2 regions of the Pseudochrobactrum algeriensis genome follow, and region 2 is predicted to be linked to the other one. Evidence: riboswitches for the same ligand, from Rfam matches in the RefSeq annotation. Region 2 holds a riboswitch; the other holds the start of a gene.
The links. A riboswitch is a leader RNA that binds a small molecule or an ion and turns the genes downstream of it on or off. The one in region 2 is predicted to bind cobalamin.

Region 1: it holds a riboswitch for cobalamin, as region 2 does, so the genes downstream of both, KHQ09_RS02765 (TonB-dependent receptor plug domain-containing protein) here and KHQ09_RS04695 (DUF1852 domain-containing protein) in region 2, are expected to answer to the same signal.

What each region holds. Positions count from the first base shown of each region.
Region 1 covers NZ_CP075361.1:123,733-131,750, reverse strand. Annotated here, with positions in the region: gene KHQ09_RS02775 (FecCD family ABC transporter permease) at 1-566, opposite strand, end outside; gene KHQ09_RS02770 (ABC transporter substrate-binding protein) at 566-1,339, opposite strand; gene KHQ09_RS02765 (TonB-dependent receptor plug domain-containing protein) at 1,441-3,360, opposite strand; cobalamin riboswitch at 3,530-3,728, opposite strand; gene KHQ09_RS18525 (hypothetical protein) at 3,937-4,068, opposite strand; gene KHQ09_RS02760 (Ldh family oxidoreductase) at 4,013-4,948, opposite strand; gene KHQ09_RS02755 (DEAD/DEAH box helicase) at 5,094-6,932, opposite strand; gene polA (DNA polymerase I) at 7,282-8,018, opposite strand, start outside.
Region 2 covers NZ_CP075361.1:576,151-584,168, reverse strand. Annotated here, with positions in the region: gene KHQ09_RS04720 (TonB-dependent receptor domain-containing protein) at 1-544, opposite strand, end outside; gene KHQ09_RS04715 (FecR family protein) at 647-1,561, opposite strand; gene KHQ09_RS04710 (RNA polymerase sigma factor) at 1,677-2,210, opposite strand; gene KHQ09_RS04705 (flavin reductase) at 2,434-2,934, opposite strand; gene KHQ09_RS04700 (methionine synthase) at 3,288-4,316, opposite strand; gene KHQ09_RS04695 (DUF1852 domain-containing protein) at 4,343-5,314, opposite strand; cobalamin riboswitch at 5,415-5,629, opposite strand; gene KHQ09_RS04690 (helix-turn-helix domain-containing protein) at 5,930-6,697, opposite strand; gene KHQ09_RS04685 (marine proteobacterial sortase target protein) at 6,865-8,018, shown strand, end outside.

The sequences.
Region 1 (8,018 bases), 450 kb from region 2:
CGGTCATTTAAGGAGCCGAGCATCCAGAAGACAATTTCCATCAGGGCAAAAGGATTGGGCGCAAGGCTCAGTGCCAGTGATGTCAGCGCACCGGCAAAGGCCGAGGCTGCAACACCGGCCAGAATAACCGTAATCGTAGAGCCGCTGCCACCTGCCAGAAACTGCACCAATATCACTGCTATAAATGCAAAACCCAGTGCCATCAGCGGCAGGCTTAAAGGAAACAGCAAAGACAGTCCGCTATAAAGCGCCAACACTGCGCCAAGTGAGGCGGAAGAACTAACGCCAAGTAATCCGGGCTCCGCCAATGGATTGCGTAAATAACCTTGCAAAGCTGCACCGGACAGACCCAATGTCAACCCGATCATCAAGCCTAGTAAGGCACGGGGAAGCCGCAATTGCTGCATGATCAATACGGTATCGCTATCCCCCACCCCGAACAGGCCGGACAGCCCTTGCATAAGACTGATGGAGGACGAACCGGTCAGCAGCGAGATGACAAACAAGGCAATCAGCACCACGCCAAGCGCAAGCAACAGACCATAATAACGCCGGTTCTGATCCATCATCGCTCTCCGTTTGCCTGTCTGGCACGCTGCAAAATTCTCACTGCTTCCAGCGTATAGACTGAACCGCACGACCAACTGCGCGCAGGCACAGCCACATGCTGCGTTTTACGCCCCTGATCACTGACCAGTGCTTGCATAACCGGATGCCGGTAATTCTGATAGGCCAGTGCCGGCTTCTCATAAAATTCAGGCTCGACAATCATATCCGGCTTCAGGCGAATGAGATCCTCCAGCGATACACGCCCTGCTGCCAGTCTGCTGTCACTGGCACCAAGATTGGTAATATCCAGCAGTTTCATAATCTCATCTGACAATGTTCCCACGCCGGAGGTATAACCATTAGGCTCATAAAGCAGCGCAGTTACCGGTTGTGTATTCTTCTGCAAAGACCCAAGCATCTGATCAATTTCAGCAATTTGTGCCTGTGCATTGTCTTGCTGTCCGAGTACCTGCCCCATTTGCGTGATCTGCTGGCGGATATCAGCAAAGCTCTGCGCATAACCGAAACGCTCAATCCTTATGCCTTCTCGCTCCAGAACCGCGAGCTTATCCGGTGCTGTATAGACTGAAGCCAAAACCAGATCGGGCTTCAGCGCCAGTATTTCCTCAAGGCCGGAACGGTTGAGCTGATAGCTGCCAGCCTGCGCCGCGACTGGCGAAGAAACCGGATCTGCCGCAATATGGCTGACAGAGACAATCTGAGACGGATCGGCCAGTGACAGCGCCAGAATATCCGTACAAAGATTGAGCGAAACCACCCGCTTCGGCATTACCTGCGCCTGCACCGGTAAGATGCAGAAGCACAAAAGGCAGGCCGCGAGAACGGCCTGCCTTTTGGTAAAACTGATGAGGGCGGTTAAACGCACCATTCTCAGAAAGAGGCTTTCAAACCGGCAAATGCGCCGCGACCCGGTGTATTATAGCCGTAGACTTCCTGATATTTTTTATCGAACAGGTTTTCGATACGGGCATAACCTTCAAGCTTATCTGTGAACTTATAGCTGCCGCCGATATTAACAACGGTATATTTGTCCAATGTCACAACAGATACCGGAAATGTGCCAACGTTATTATCTTTCATGTTGCCATTGAATACAGCTTCGCCAAACAAACGGGCACGATCCTCATAGAATGTATAAGCCACATTCACAGAACCGGAGTGACGCGGCACTCGCACTAAATCTTTGTTATCTGCCATTTTAGCAGAAGTATAAGTATAAGTTGCTCCTGCAGTCAAACCATCAGTCAGATTTAACGTAGCTGACAGTTCAACACCGTGTGTACGCGTTATCCCTGGTATATTAATGAGTTTATTGCCATTGCGACTGATTTTGTCACGAAAACGGTTGTTAAAATACGTTGCATCCAGAAGCAGCCTGCCATCAAATAAACTCTTCTCAACACCAATGTCCCACCCCAAATTATGCTCTGGCTTCAGCTCTGGATTGCCTACAAAGCCTTCAGGGCCGAAGTAAAAGACGCCAAACTGTTCGATAAAATCGGGGTTTCTGACACCAGTACCGACAGAACTGTGCAAACGCATGTCTGTATCTGGAATAGCCCAAGCGGTACTCACTGAATAAGTCGTTGCGTCTTTAAACTCATCATTCAGATCATGACGCAAAGCTAAATTTAAATAAAACTGATCCCAGAATTCGCCATTATACTGACCAACAAAACCATAACTATCGCGTTCATAATCTTTTGTTGTCGAAAATGTCTCGCGCTTCCAGTCGATACCACCGGTAATCGTATGATGAGCATCTGCAAAACTTGGCGTATCAAAAACATAGCTTGCCTGATAAGAACCGGTATAACGCCGACCTTTCGTTTCATATACAGGAAACATAGGCGTGACGTTCTTATAATGTATCGAATTGCCTGTAAAACGCAGTTTTTGAGTTAAAGCATCCTCAAGACCAGTCCATGTCAACCCAACCGATCCTAATAGATTAGATGTCTGGCCATAATTGTTTAATGAATCAGCCGGATCGGGATTCCAAACTGGGTCAGCATCAAGATCCGTGCGATTTTTCATGTAACGTAAAGTCGCATCCAACTTAGCAGTGTCAGACAGATCAATATTGACCTTACCGTTCAATGTCAGATTGGTGTCGCCGTCTTTTTCATCACCAATATCGGAAATATTGAAACCCTTGGTGTGGCGGTAGGAGGCGGCCAGCGCCATATCATAATTTTCTGCACCACCCTGCAAAAGCACACCACCGAGCCATGAATTCTGACTGCCGGCTTCCGTTGCACCGCTGATTTTGAAGCCGTCGCGCTTGCCACCTTTGGTGATGATATTCACCACACCGGCCGCAGCACCTGCCCCCCAAAACGCGCTCTGAGGGCCGCGCAAAATCTCGATCCGATCAATGTCATCAGCTTGAATAGCACCGAAATCGAATGCACCGCCCTCAGCACTACTGACTTCAACGCCGTCAACCATCACCAGAAGATGGTTAGCTTCAGCACCGCGCACACGAATATTGGTCATGCCGCCCTTGGAGCCTGAGCGCGACACGGCAAAACCCGGCACCATACGCAGCGCATCGGCCACATAACGCACCTGATTTTGCTCAAGCTGCTTGCCGGTAATCACAGTTACAGCACGGCCGGTCTTGCCTTCTTCAATCGGCGTGCGTCCGGCTGTCACAAGAATTTCTTTAAGCTGTACCGGTTCCTGCTTTTTCTCTTGCGCCAGCGCCGCATTGCCAAGGCTGAAAACTGTCAAAGCCGTTCCGAGTACCAAAATGGATTTTTTATGCTGCAACAAATTGCGTGTCATGCTGTCCCGCCATAGATCAGACAATGCACGCTTTATCCGCATTACATTGCCCTGAATGATACAAACCGCATTTGAGACAGGCTGAATAAACAGTCACTTATCCGCATACGGCAACATTTTAACAATGTCACCGTCACGGACGTCCGCGCCTGCGCACCCCTCGTGCACCGGCTGGTGACCGGAAAAGGCAGGTCTCCTGACTTGCGGGTCATCACGAACGCTCCGCCTTCCCGTCCTCTCAGACAGTGGCTTACCGGAGGCCGCTCACCGTTACAGTTGCGGGGGCAGTCACGGATTAAGCACCGTGTTCCCTTTTCATTTGTCTGAAACAATGCTGCCCAGACAAAACCTTTTCCATGTAAAGCGATAACAATGCACCGCTTCACGGTCAATTCTTAAGCAATTATGAACTGCGTTTTTCAAAGGGGCGTGATACTTGTGCCGCAGTTTCAAAATGATAGAGCATAATTCCTTAAACTTGGATCAGTTTAAGGTAAAATCATGCTCTAATTTTAAAGTGTTAGAGCGACCTTTGTGTGCCAAGTCTGGCACACGGCGCTCTAGACGATTTAGCCGTTACAGCGCACGGATATCATCGTAAAGCTTCTGCGGAATTGTCACCGTGCCATTGGCCAGACTGCGTTCACGGGCTTCATAGCGGCGCTGCGATGGCAGACGTGCCCCCTGATCTGTAATCGCCGAGAACATTTTCTCCGCCCGCGCCATATGTTCCGCCATTGCTGCGCCGAGGAAACTCTCCGGATTCAAGGCAATCACGATTTCCCCCGTGTTTCGGTGTTGCGCCGCGGCCATTATCCCACTCCTGAGATTCAAGGCTCAGCATATCACCGATCAGCGGCCCCGCCAGTAGTTCGACCATGGCAGACAGAGCCGAACCTTTATAACCGCCGAATGTCAGCATCGCGCCTTGCAGTGCAGTCTCGGCATCGGTTGTCGGCTCACCATCTTTATCAACTGCCCAGCCCAGCGGGATCGGTTTACCTGCACGGCGATGCAGTTCAATCTCACCCCGTGCCGCAGCACTGGTGGCAAAGTCGAAAACAAACGGATATTTGCCTGCACGCGGCCAGCCAAAAGCGATCGGATTGGTACCGAACACACCGGTTTTGCCACCCGCAGGTGCAACCCATGAATGGCTCGGCACCATTGTCAGCGAGACAAGACCATGTTCTGCCAGCATTTCCACTTCCGGCCACAGAGCCGAGAAATGCACACAATGATTGATCGCCATCGCGGCAATGCCGAGTTTACGGGTTTTCTCCACCAGCATCGGCAGGCCTTTTTCCAGCGCCAGCAAAGAATAACCGCCTTTGGCATCTACCGCGACAATACCGCCGGCACGGTCTTCCACTACGGGCTCCGCATCCAATACCACAGCACCGGTTTTAATGGTTTGAGCACAACTCAGAACCCGATAAAGCCCGTGAGAGTCGCATTCATCACGCTGGCAACTTTGCAGCAAACGCGCATTGGCCTGCGCATGTTCCTCGGAGAGACCAAGCTTGATAAAGGTCTTTTCCGCTAGATTGTAAGCTTCATCGAGCGTAATTGTGATGGTTGCGGTCATGGCTGCGGTATCCTCCCTGCATGTAATTTTGCCCAAAGGCAATCTAATATATCAGAGACCTAGCCCAACCATTACCAAACAGCAAGTTATTACCTTATGAAAATAAAAAACCCGCTCAGAGAGCGGGTTCTTCAAAGCTTAATTATCAGCGGGAGAACTTACGGTCGCCGCCTTCACGTGGCTTGCGCGGGCCTTTTGGTTTGTCGCCAAAAGGCTTGCCTTCGCCGCCTTTAAAGCGGGACTTGCCTTTCGGTGCACCCCAGCCCGGCTTATCGTCGCCGCCACGTTTATCAAAGCGGCGTTCGCCACCGCGATCAGAACGCGGGCCACGGCTTTCCTGCTCAGGTGCGGTTGAAGTGCGGATAACCAGACCTTTTTCGCCTGTACCCTGCTCTTCAACAGTCGCAAAATATTCTTTGGCTTTTTCGCTGTTAATCTCGAAACGGGTTTCGTTTTCAAGAATACGGATTGCACCAACATCGCCCTTGGAAACCTGACCGGCTTTACAGATCAGCGGCAGAATCCATTTCGGATCGGCACGATGTTTGCGACCAGCCGACAGTGTAAACCATGCACCGCCATTGAAGGAGGAACGGTCTTCACGCGGAGCACGCTCGGAGCGCTCGCCACGTTCACCACGTTCGCGTGCCGGTGCGCCCAAAGCGCGTACCGGGCCTTCAGACACGTCTTCCGGTGCCGGACGGCTTTCGATTTCACGACGCAAATAAGCGGCTGCGATCTGTTCAGGCGTATAACGCGCCTGCAATTCGCGCATCAGTTCCTGCATGTCTTCAGGAATTTCATCGCTGAGACGTTCGTTGCTGAGGATAACCTCACGAACTTTTTCCTGAACCGCATTAATGGTCGGCGCTGCAATGCTCTTGGCATCCAGACGTGTCATTTGCAGCAGACGCTCAGCCGAACGGCGGCGGGAGAAAGGAACCACCAGAATACAGGTGCCCTTACGGCCGGCACGACCGGTACGACCGGAGCGGTGCAGCAATGTTTCACCATTATTCGGCAGATCGGCATGAATAACCAGATCAAGATTTGGCAGATCAATACCGCGTGCAGCAACGTCTGTTGCTACGCAAACGCGGGCACGGCCATCGCGCATGGATTGCAGCGCATTGGTACGTTCAGCCTGTGACAATTCACCGGACAGCGCCACAACCGAAAACCCACGATTGCTCAGTCGGCTTGCCAGATGCTTCACGCCTTCACGGGTGGAAGCAAAGATAATAGTGTTAACATTATCATAATAGAGCAGCGTGTTGATGATCGCGTTTTCGCGCTCATGCGGCGGCACAATCATTGCCTGATAGGTAATATCAGCGTGTTTTTCATGGCTGGCGGTTGCAGTAATGCGCAAAGCATCTTTCTGGAAACGCTTGGCAAGCAAAGCGATTGATTTGGAAACCGTTGCCGAGAACATCAGTGTGCGGCGATCTTCCGGAGCTTCACCGAGAATGAATTCCAGATCTTCGCGGAAGCCGAGATCAAGCATCTCATCGGCTTCATCAAGCACAACAGCACGCAGATCAGACATGTTCAGCGCACGGCGTGTGATATGATCGCGCAGACGACCCGGTGTACCCACGATAATATGTGCACCACGTTCCAGATTGCGGCGTTCTGTGCGGATATCCATACCACCAACACAAGTGGTGATACGGGCACCGGTTGGTGCGTAGAGCCATTCCAGCTCGCGGGCAACCTGCAAAGCCAGTTCGCGTGTCGGCGCAATAATCAGAGCCAATGGTGCACGCGGGGCTTCCAGACGATCGCCCTGTTCGAGCAGATCAGCTGCCATGGCAATACCAAAAGCAACAGTTTTACCGGAGCCGGTCTGAGCGGAAACCAGCAGATCGCGACCGTCATTGTCAGGCGTCAGCATAGCTTCCTGAACGGAGGTCAGTTCCTCATAGCCACGAGCTTTGAGCGCACCGGCAAGGGCTGGTGCAATAGTAGAAGGCAAGGTCATGAATGACTTTCAGCAATGGCTCACCCACGCATCAACTGGCCCCGACATTATTTGCCCTGAAGTTTCAGAAGCAAATGTCCCATCCCTGGCTTCATTCATGATGAAACGGCAAAAAGCCGTATACCATGCTTTCACACATCCGTGACCGGTAACGTAAATAAGCAAACAACAATAAGTGATGATGCTGCGCTACGTAAAGGCGAATGACATAGAGGTCAACCTGCAACGGGCGATTGTTACAATCTATTCCGCACAGCAGACCAGTCTTTCGCTTTTTAAGGCGCTTATGTTGCAAAACCGGAGTTCTGCAACATGTTCTGGTGCCTCTTACTGCATTAACTGCATAAGATCAATGCGCTTCATCCCAGTTTTGCGCGGCTCTGGCATCAACCTGTAACGGCACAGTCATCGAAACAGCCGGCATTGCCGCATTGACCATCACCTCACGCACCACTTCAATGGTCGCGTCAACCTGTGCGTCATCAACCTCGAAGATCAGTTCGTCATGCACCTGCAACAGCATTTGCGCATCGAGCTTTGCATCTGCCAGTGCCGGTTCCATGCGGATCATCGCACGGCGGATAATATCTGCCGCCGAACCCTGAATAGGCGCGTTAATCGCAGCTCGCTCATTAAACGCCCGCACCTGCGGATTGCTGGCTTTGATCTCCGGATAATGAATGCGGCGGCCGAAAATAGTCTCGACATAGCCTTGTTCACGCGCAGCAGCCTTGGTTGTTTCCATATAATCCTTGATACCGGGGAAACGCTCAAAATAGGTACGGATATAGGAACTTGCCTCTTCACGCGGGATCGACAGCTGATTGGCAAGACCAAAGGCCGAAATACCGTAAATAATGCCGAAATTAATCGCCTTGGCGCGGCGGCGCACTTCAGAAGGCATGCCCTCTACGGGTACGCCGAACATTTCAGATGCCGTCATCGCGTGAATATCGATACCGTCATCAAAGGCTTTTTTCAGCTGCGCAATATCGGCCACATGTGCAAGCACACGCAGTTCAATCTGACTATAATCAGCAGAGATCAGCTTTTTACCCTGCGGCGCCACAAAGGCTGTGCGGATTT
Region 2 (8,018 bases):
AAACATCCCCCGGTGATGTGCCGCGCCGTGCTTCAATCTCATCAGCGGATATATAAGCGCTTGATCCTGGCGTTTGATATGGTGCGTCCGCAGCGCTTATACCGGTTCCACCCGAAATTGTAATTGTATCAAGAAGAACAGTACCCTCATCGACAGCGCCGAGACGATTGCCAGACGTTTGAGCCGGATTGATTATCAGTGCGGTTGAAGCGCCGCTGAACCGATAGGTCAGATTTGTTCCTTCAAGAAGTTGCCCCAGCCCGCTGGCCGCTGAATATGTGCCCTGCAAGGTGTTTGAGCGGATGTTTGATGGTAACGCTCCGTCAAAGGCAATATCTACGCCGGTGACTGCAGAAAAACGGACTAACGCCTGTGCCAATGGCTGTGGCGGAATGGAGAAACTGTAAGGTGTTGTCGCCTGAGCAAAAGCATCTGTCGCCCCATATGGCACCAATGCAAGATATAAGGCCGATGCAAGCAGTGTGGTTTTGAAGACCTGCTGGATTTTCGAACCGGATCCGGTTCGTGTTATTACTGCCAGCATAAACGTCTCCTTCAAAAGATTTCGGCCATATTAAAAGGCGCCTCTATCTATAAGGACGAAGAGCTGGTCGAAAAATCCCGGTCAAAAAATGGAAAAAATAATTTAAGGCGGACGAATAAGGGTGAGTAATGGCGTCCAGTTTTCGACGCGGACCGGCAGTGCCTCGGCGAGTTTTTGCGTGAGTTGATCCGTTCTTTCAATATTGATGATCAGGGTTACCGGTCTTTGTGCCAATGCAGCATCGGTGATGATGATTTTTCCGCGTTGCCATTGTTCCAGTTCTTTGACAACCTCGCCAAGCGGACGGGAAATAAAAACAAGACGACCATCAAGCCACGACAGCCTCGTATCAAGCTCGGCTGGTTCCGGAATGCTGAGATTATTCCCGCGACTTCGCACCGCATAACGCTCTTCGACCTCTACGGACTGCGATGGGGTCTCCACTCTGACCGAGTGCTCAGAGACGACGACACTTACGCCGTCATCTTCGTGACGAACGGAAAAAGCAGTGCCAAGCGCTGTGGTGTTCACATGCATCGCGCTGACCGTAAAGGGACGTGCACTATCCGGAGTAACGTCGAAAAACGCCTCGCCGGCGATAAGTTTCACCAGACGCTTCTGCTCTGTGAAATGAACTGTAACCGAACTCGCTGACGACAATCGCAGCTTCGATCCGTCAGGCAAAACCGCGGCTTCTACCTTACCGGTTGCACTATAATAATCTGGCCGGTTTACACTGAATTGATAGTACCCACCGCCTGCTAAAAGCAATGCGAGGCTTGTAGCGCCACCCTTCAACAGTTTTCGCCGAGAAAGCTGTGTTTGGGATAGATCCGGCACCATGCCTGCACTGCTCCACAAATGTTCAAGTCGGGAGTATGCTTGTGCATGACGGCTATCAGCCTCCAGCCAGACTCTGAAACCTGCCAGTTCAGCTTCTTCAATATGTTCTTCCAGAAGCAATGCAAACCAATGTGCCGCTTGATTGGAAATATTCTCTTCTTCTGACTTAGACACAATTCACTTCCGGCAGATAAGATATCAGAGCGTTGAACAGAGGCCGCTTAACGTGGACGCATCCTGAAAATATGAAGCGGTTTTCCGGCAAGAGACACGGAGCAAAAAACGCCGGTCAGAAACGATCAAAAGATGATTTTTCAGCCTGCAAATTTTTAAGCGCTGTCACCATGTGATTGAATGCTGTTTTAGGTGAGATACCAAGCTGTGCACCGATCTGAGCATATGTCATGCCTTCGATACGATACAAAATAAAGACTTGCTGTGCACGTGGCGGCATATCCGCGATAATCTTCTGTAGCCGCAGGAGCTCTTCACGAGAAATCAGATGCTGCTCGGCAGATGGCGCATTATCCTGAACCCACTCAAGCTCTTGCACATCGACAATGACGGGAGCAAGTTGAAGTCGCCTGCGATAATCAAATGCAATATTCCGGCCGGTGCGTATAAAGTAACCTTTGAGATCTTTGACATCGCCAAGAATGCCTTTTCGCTCCCACAATCTGACGAAAGTGTCCTGCACAAGGTCCTGTGTTTCCACACGGTCTTTAAGGCAGCCGTCAATGACCTTTGTCAGCCTTGTTCGTACGGAGAAAAATACCTCAACGAAATACGACCCATCCTTCTTATTATGATCGACGGTTTGCAAGCGAGACTCTCTGAGGCAGATCGGTTTCAATTAATTGTTGAGTTATATAATCATGTTTTTTTCGGAAATTGAAGCCGTTTTCTGCTATTCGAAAAGTTTAATAACGAGCAGGAGTTATAAAGCACGGATATTTCGGCTTAACCGCTGCCTTAGGGATACCCGACATTGATAAATCGTCAACGCAGCGGGCGCCAAATGACAGATACAGTGCCGAGACGGTTCTTTAGCCCCCGAAATAGCGTCGTCTGCAGTAGAATAAAGTTGCCTTTTCATCGTTCTCACGAATATTGATGACCCGCCCGAAGAAGACGCGGTGCGTCGCCTGCTCAATGGCATTGGTGAGCTCGCACTCGAAACTTACCGATGCGTCGGCCAGTACCGGAACACCCGTGAGACCTTTTTCCCATTCGCCAAACACAAACCGATCAGCAACTGGCGTCTTGCCGCCAAAGACATCCGAGATCTCCTCCTGACCCGGCGTCAACGTGTTCACGCAGAAATGGCGCGCGTTGTCAAAAGCAGGAAAACACGAGCTTGTCCGATTGATACAGACGAGAAGCGTTGCCGGAGTGTCGCTGACGCTGCAGACTGCCGAGGCGGTAAAACCGTAGCGCTTGCCACCAAAAACAGTGGTGACGACGCTTACGGCTGAGCCGAGCCGCGACATACCATTGCGGAATGCCGCCCTGTCCACGATTTCCAGAGGTTGATCAAATATATCCATTCGGTCCCCGTATCGGGTTGAAGTGTGGGAGATGGCCGCTAGAGCGGTTTACGTCCGGATTGGATCATAGCGCTCGCTCTAGATTCTTTGTTTGGTCGCATTATCACGGGCGTCAAGTTGATCCAACTTGACATAATCAAGAAGTCAAGTTGATCCAACTTGACTGTGAAATGCTCTAACGGCCAACTCCGGAGTGCAGATTTCGTGAAACCGCGTATTTGTTATTGAACGCGTGACATTGCTTGCAGCACGAGAGCGCCGTGTGCCAGACTTGGCACACAAAACTCGCCCTAACACTTTAAAATGAGAGCATAATTTTACCTTAAACTGATCCAAGTTTAAGGAATTATGCTCTAGGCAGTGAGTTCTCTGCGGACGATTTCTGCGCCCGCGCTCAAGGCTTGAAGCTTGCCCATAGCGATAGGCCGGGAGAGTGGAGCCATGCCGCAATTGGTGCACGGATAAAGCTTGTCAGCATCAACAAATTGAAGCGCTTTTCGAAGCGTTTGAGCAACTTCCTCAGGCGTCTCAATAGTATTGGATGCCACGTCGATGGCACCGACCATTACCTTCTTGCCGCGGATAAGCTCGATCAGATCCATCGGGACATGGGAGTTCTTACATTCCAGCGAGATCATGCCGATGCTGGATTGCTGCAGCTTGGGGAATGATTCCTCGTATTGCCGCCACTCTGAACCAAGCGTACTCTTCCAATCCGTATTGGCTTTAATGCCGTAGCCGTAGCAAATATGCACGGCAGTCTCACATTTGAGGCCTTCGATTGCGCGCTCCAGCGTGGCGACGCCCCAGTCATTCACCTCATCAAAGAAGACGTTAAAGGCAGGCTCGTCGAACTGAATGATGTCGACACCAGCAGCCTCCAGCTCTCTGGCTTCCTCATTAAGGATTTTGGCGAATTCCCAAGCCAGCTTTTCGCGGCTCTTGTAATGGGCATCATAGAGAGTATCGATCATGGTCATGGGACCTGGGAGGGCCCATTTGATCGGCTGCGTGGTATGCTGACGCAAAAATCTGGCATCCTCGACGAAAACCGGCTTCTGGCGTGACACAGCCCCGACAACAGTCGGTACGCTCGCATCGTAGCGGTTGCGGATTCGCACGGTCTCGCGCTTCTCGAAATCCACGCCGTCGAGATGTTCGATGAAAGTCGTCACGAAATGCTGACGTGTCTGTTCGCCATCGCTGACGATATCAATACCTGCATGTTGCTGGTCGGCCAGTGACAGCCGCAAGGCGTCCCGCTTGCCTTCCAGTAATTCCTCGTCCTGCAGTTTCCAGGGTGACCAGAGTTTTTCAGGCTGCGCGAGCCAGGAGGGTTTAGGCAGGCTGCCTGCGGTCGATGTAGGAAGAAGTGTTTTCAAGATAGGTGACCTCTGTTTCGTTTCAGTCAGGCGACGTCGTAAGCGGACCATTGGTCGAGAACGGTCCGGTATGGCTTGATGAAATTTTCCTCGGTGAATTTGCCTTGCTCCACGGCCAACCGGCTGCGCTCTTCACGATCATAGACAATGCGTGTCAGCGAATAATCCCCGTGCTTCAAATTCGGCCGGTAAACCGCGCCTGCAGCAGCGTTGGCATTATAGATTTCAGGCCGATAAATCCTCTGAAACGTCTCCATCGTACTGATGGTGCTGATCAGCTCGAGATTGGAATAATCGCCAAGCAGGTCGCCGATAAAATAGAAAGCCAAAGGCGCAACGCTGCCTGCCGGCATGAAATAGCGAACCTGCATCCCCATTTTTGCGAAATACTGATCTGTCGACGAGGATTCATTCTGCCGGTATTCGGTGCCCATTATGGGATGATGATTGTCAGTGCGATGATAGGTCTTGCTGGTCGAAGCACTGATGCAGATGACGGGCGCTTTGCCGAAGTGAGATGCATATGTCTCTGAGCGTAGGAAAGATTTGAAAAGCTTTCCATGCAGATCGCCGAAATTGGCCGGAATGCTGAATATGGGCTGGTTCTGATTGTGCTCGGGAAGAACAATACTGAAGTCGTAATCACGCACATAGGACGAGAAGTTGTTTCCGACGATACCGTCGATGCGCTCATTGGTTTTCTGGTCGACAATGGTTGTCTTGAGGATTTCAATCAGCGGGAATTCATCGCCGGCAATCCCCAACGTGACGGAAATAATGTCCAGCTCGACCGAATAGCGATCACCTTGGGGGTTATCCCAATGCGCCAAGGCATTGAACCGGTTGTCGATCATCCGCAAGGTGTTGCAGAGATTCTCACGGCGACGATCGCCTCTGGCCAGATTGGCAAAATTGGTGGTGATGCGCGTATTCTCCGAGGGAAGATAATCCTCGTTAAACGGAACGCTCTTGATAGCGAAATTGAAGTTCTGCGACATATTCTGCCCCAATTGAGTTGGGGGGCATGGGTCTGCGGGCACATAGCAGTACAGGCCGCGATGCGGCCTCCGCTACGGCACACTGGGACACCCCGCCCGTGGACGTTCTTTCGCCAAGGCAGGTCTCCTGGCTCACGGGTCATCGCTTCCGTCCGTCTTCCCGGGTTAAATCCCAGTGACATGCTGGACGTCAGCTCGCCGCTTACAGTTGCGGGGGCAGCGCCGGCTTTTCCGCATAATACGGAGCACCGGCTTCCCTCTTAGCTCCGGCACGCTGCAGACAACGACCGGAGAACCTAGGCATCTCTACCTAGCTGCAATCACAACGAAGTGTCAAGCGCATATAAAGATATTTTTATATCTCCAAGTCTCAAAGTGTAGGCACGCCTGCGCGAGCGAAGACCATTCAGGACTGAACCATTGCAAGCTAAAACGACGTCAGGAGAAAAGCAGACAGCCCGCACATAAGCAGCACCAGATTGGCAATGCCTTATGATCCGCCGCAGCCGCTATCCACCCGATGTAATTACTCAGGCTGTCTTGCTGTAATACCGATTTCAGCTGCGATTGATTTGGTCGTACAGAATGAGATGGATAGATTATCCTTAGCCCCGATTATGACGGCATCACAAAACTTGCATAGCCATCGCCGATGGTCTTGTTAAGAAACCGTGCATATTGATCATAGACCTGATCTGCGGTTGTTATCCGTCCAAAAACCGGCGCTTCAAAAACCCTTATCGGGATGAGTGCTAAAGGCACGGATACCGGCGTCAGTTGTGCGCCCTGCCCTGCACGCAATGTCGTGAGAATACCATACATTTCACCCGCGATACTCGGGCGCGAAAGTACCGCCATGCGGTATTGTCCGGACGTATTGGTCACAAGATAGACATGGCCTGAGAGATGCGGAACGGAGACACAACCCTGCTGCGAAAATGACGCGTCGGTGCGCTCACGTTCTTCAAATTTCAAATGTGTGTTTCCGGCATCCCAGACGATGTCTGTGCAATAAGCAAAAATATCACTGCTATTACCAAAAGAAGGACGAAGCGTGAGGAATGTCCCCTCTAACCACGAAACGGCAGCGCGTGAATAGGCACCAAGTTCTTCCGCCGCATGTCCGTTGATCGCGGCTGGCTTTGGCTTTTCTGTTTCCGCATGATCGCGCAGTTCAAATCCCATCGCCTGCTCAAGCCGGATAATCGTCGCAAGCGTGAAAGGCCGATGCCCTGAGAGTGCTTTTTCAAGTGTCGAGAGACTGATACGTGCCTCATCCGCCAGATGCTGGCGGGAAATCCTGCGGCGCGCGATCTCCTCACGTACACGTTCAGCGACGCGGAGATTCAATTGATCGGACAAAACCGCATCGTGCTGAGACATGAGAACTTCCTGAATCCGTACTTTCCTTCACAATTCCACACATAGGCGGAGCCTGCAAGGTGGCTTGCGGCAAAGTACGGACAAAACTTGGCAAAGCTTACGCTGGCGAGGAAACAGCACTCCAGCGCAAATTGTCTCCAGTTATCCGACAGATACAGGAGCTTATAATGTCGCCTGCCATCAGACAGTCCCACAACAATACAAGGGCAATCAGCCTGTCTCAGTTCTGCAAATTCATCTGGTTTGTGAATATGCTGTTACTGCCAGTTCTGGCCGTTGTTCTTTCGCTTCTCAACGTGGCTTCCGCCCGTGCTGAACAGCCAGCCTATGTAACGCCGAATGCGGTGCAAAGCGGCAGCCTTCTGCTTCAGAGCGGTGAAGCCGGCCAATATATCGAAGCACCACGGCTTGCCAGTGATTTCAACATTGATGTCAGTGGCCCCACCGCCCGCGCCCGTCTCAGTCAGGTTTTTGAAAATCCGACCAATAGCTGGGTTGAAGGCCTATACGTATTCCCACTGCCTGAAGACAGTGCAGTCTACTCCCTGAAGATGATTGTCGGCGACAGGGTTATTGTTGCCGACATCAAGGAAAAACAGGCCGCGCGCGAAATCTATGAGAAGGCGAAAAGCGAAGGTAAGAAGGCTGCTCTCATCGAGCAACAGCGCCCCAACATCTTCACCAATGCGGTTGCTAATCTTGGTCCGAATGAAAAACTTGTCATTCAGATCGAATATCAGCAGGCCGTTCGCCTGAGCGATAATCGCTTTTCTATGCGTGTGCCGCTTGTTGTTGCACCGCGCTATAATCCTGAAAACAGCGAGCCGATTGTTGAAACCGCTGACATTCAGAGCGGCTGGGGGCAGCAGAAAATAAAACCAACGCATGGTTCAGACAACAGAGCCATTGAAACACCCCTGATTATGCCAGATGAAGACCGCATTAATCCGGTGACAATTACTATCAATCTCAAAGCCGGTTTCCCCACCGCCAATATTAAGAGCCTGTATCACCCTGTCAAAATCAACCAGCAGGGCGAACTGGCCTCAACAATTACTCTGGATGGCAAGGCCACGGCTGAGCGTGATTTCGTTCTCGAATGGCAGGCTGCTGAATCCGAAATGCCCACCGTCGGCCTGTTTCGTGAACATGTTGGCAATGACAATTATCTGCTGGCCTACATAACCCCGCCGCGCATCAAAAGCCCTGTGAATGAAACACGGGAAATCATCTTTGTTATCGACAATTCCGGTTCGATGGGTGGCACTTCGATCAAGCAAGCCAAAACCAGTCTCGATTATGCCCTCTCCCGATTAAAACC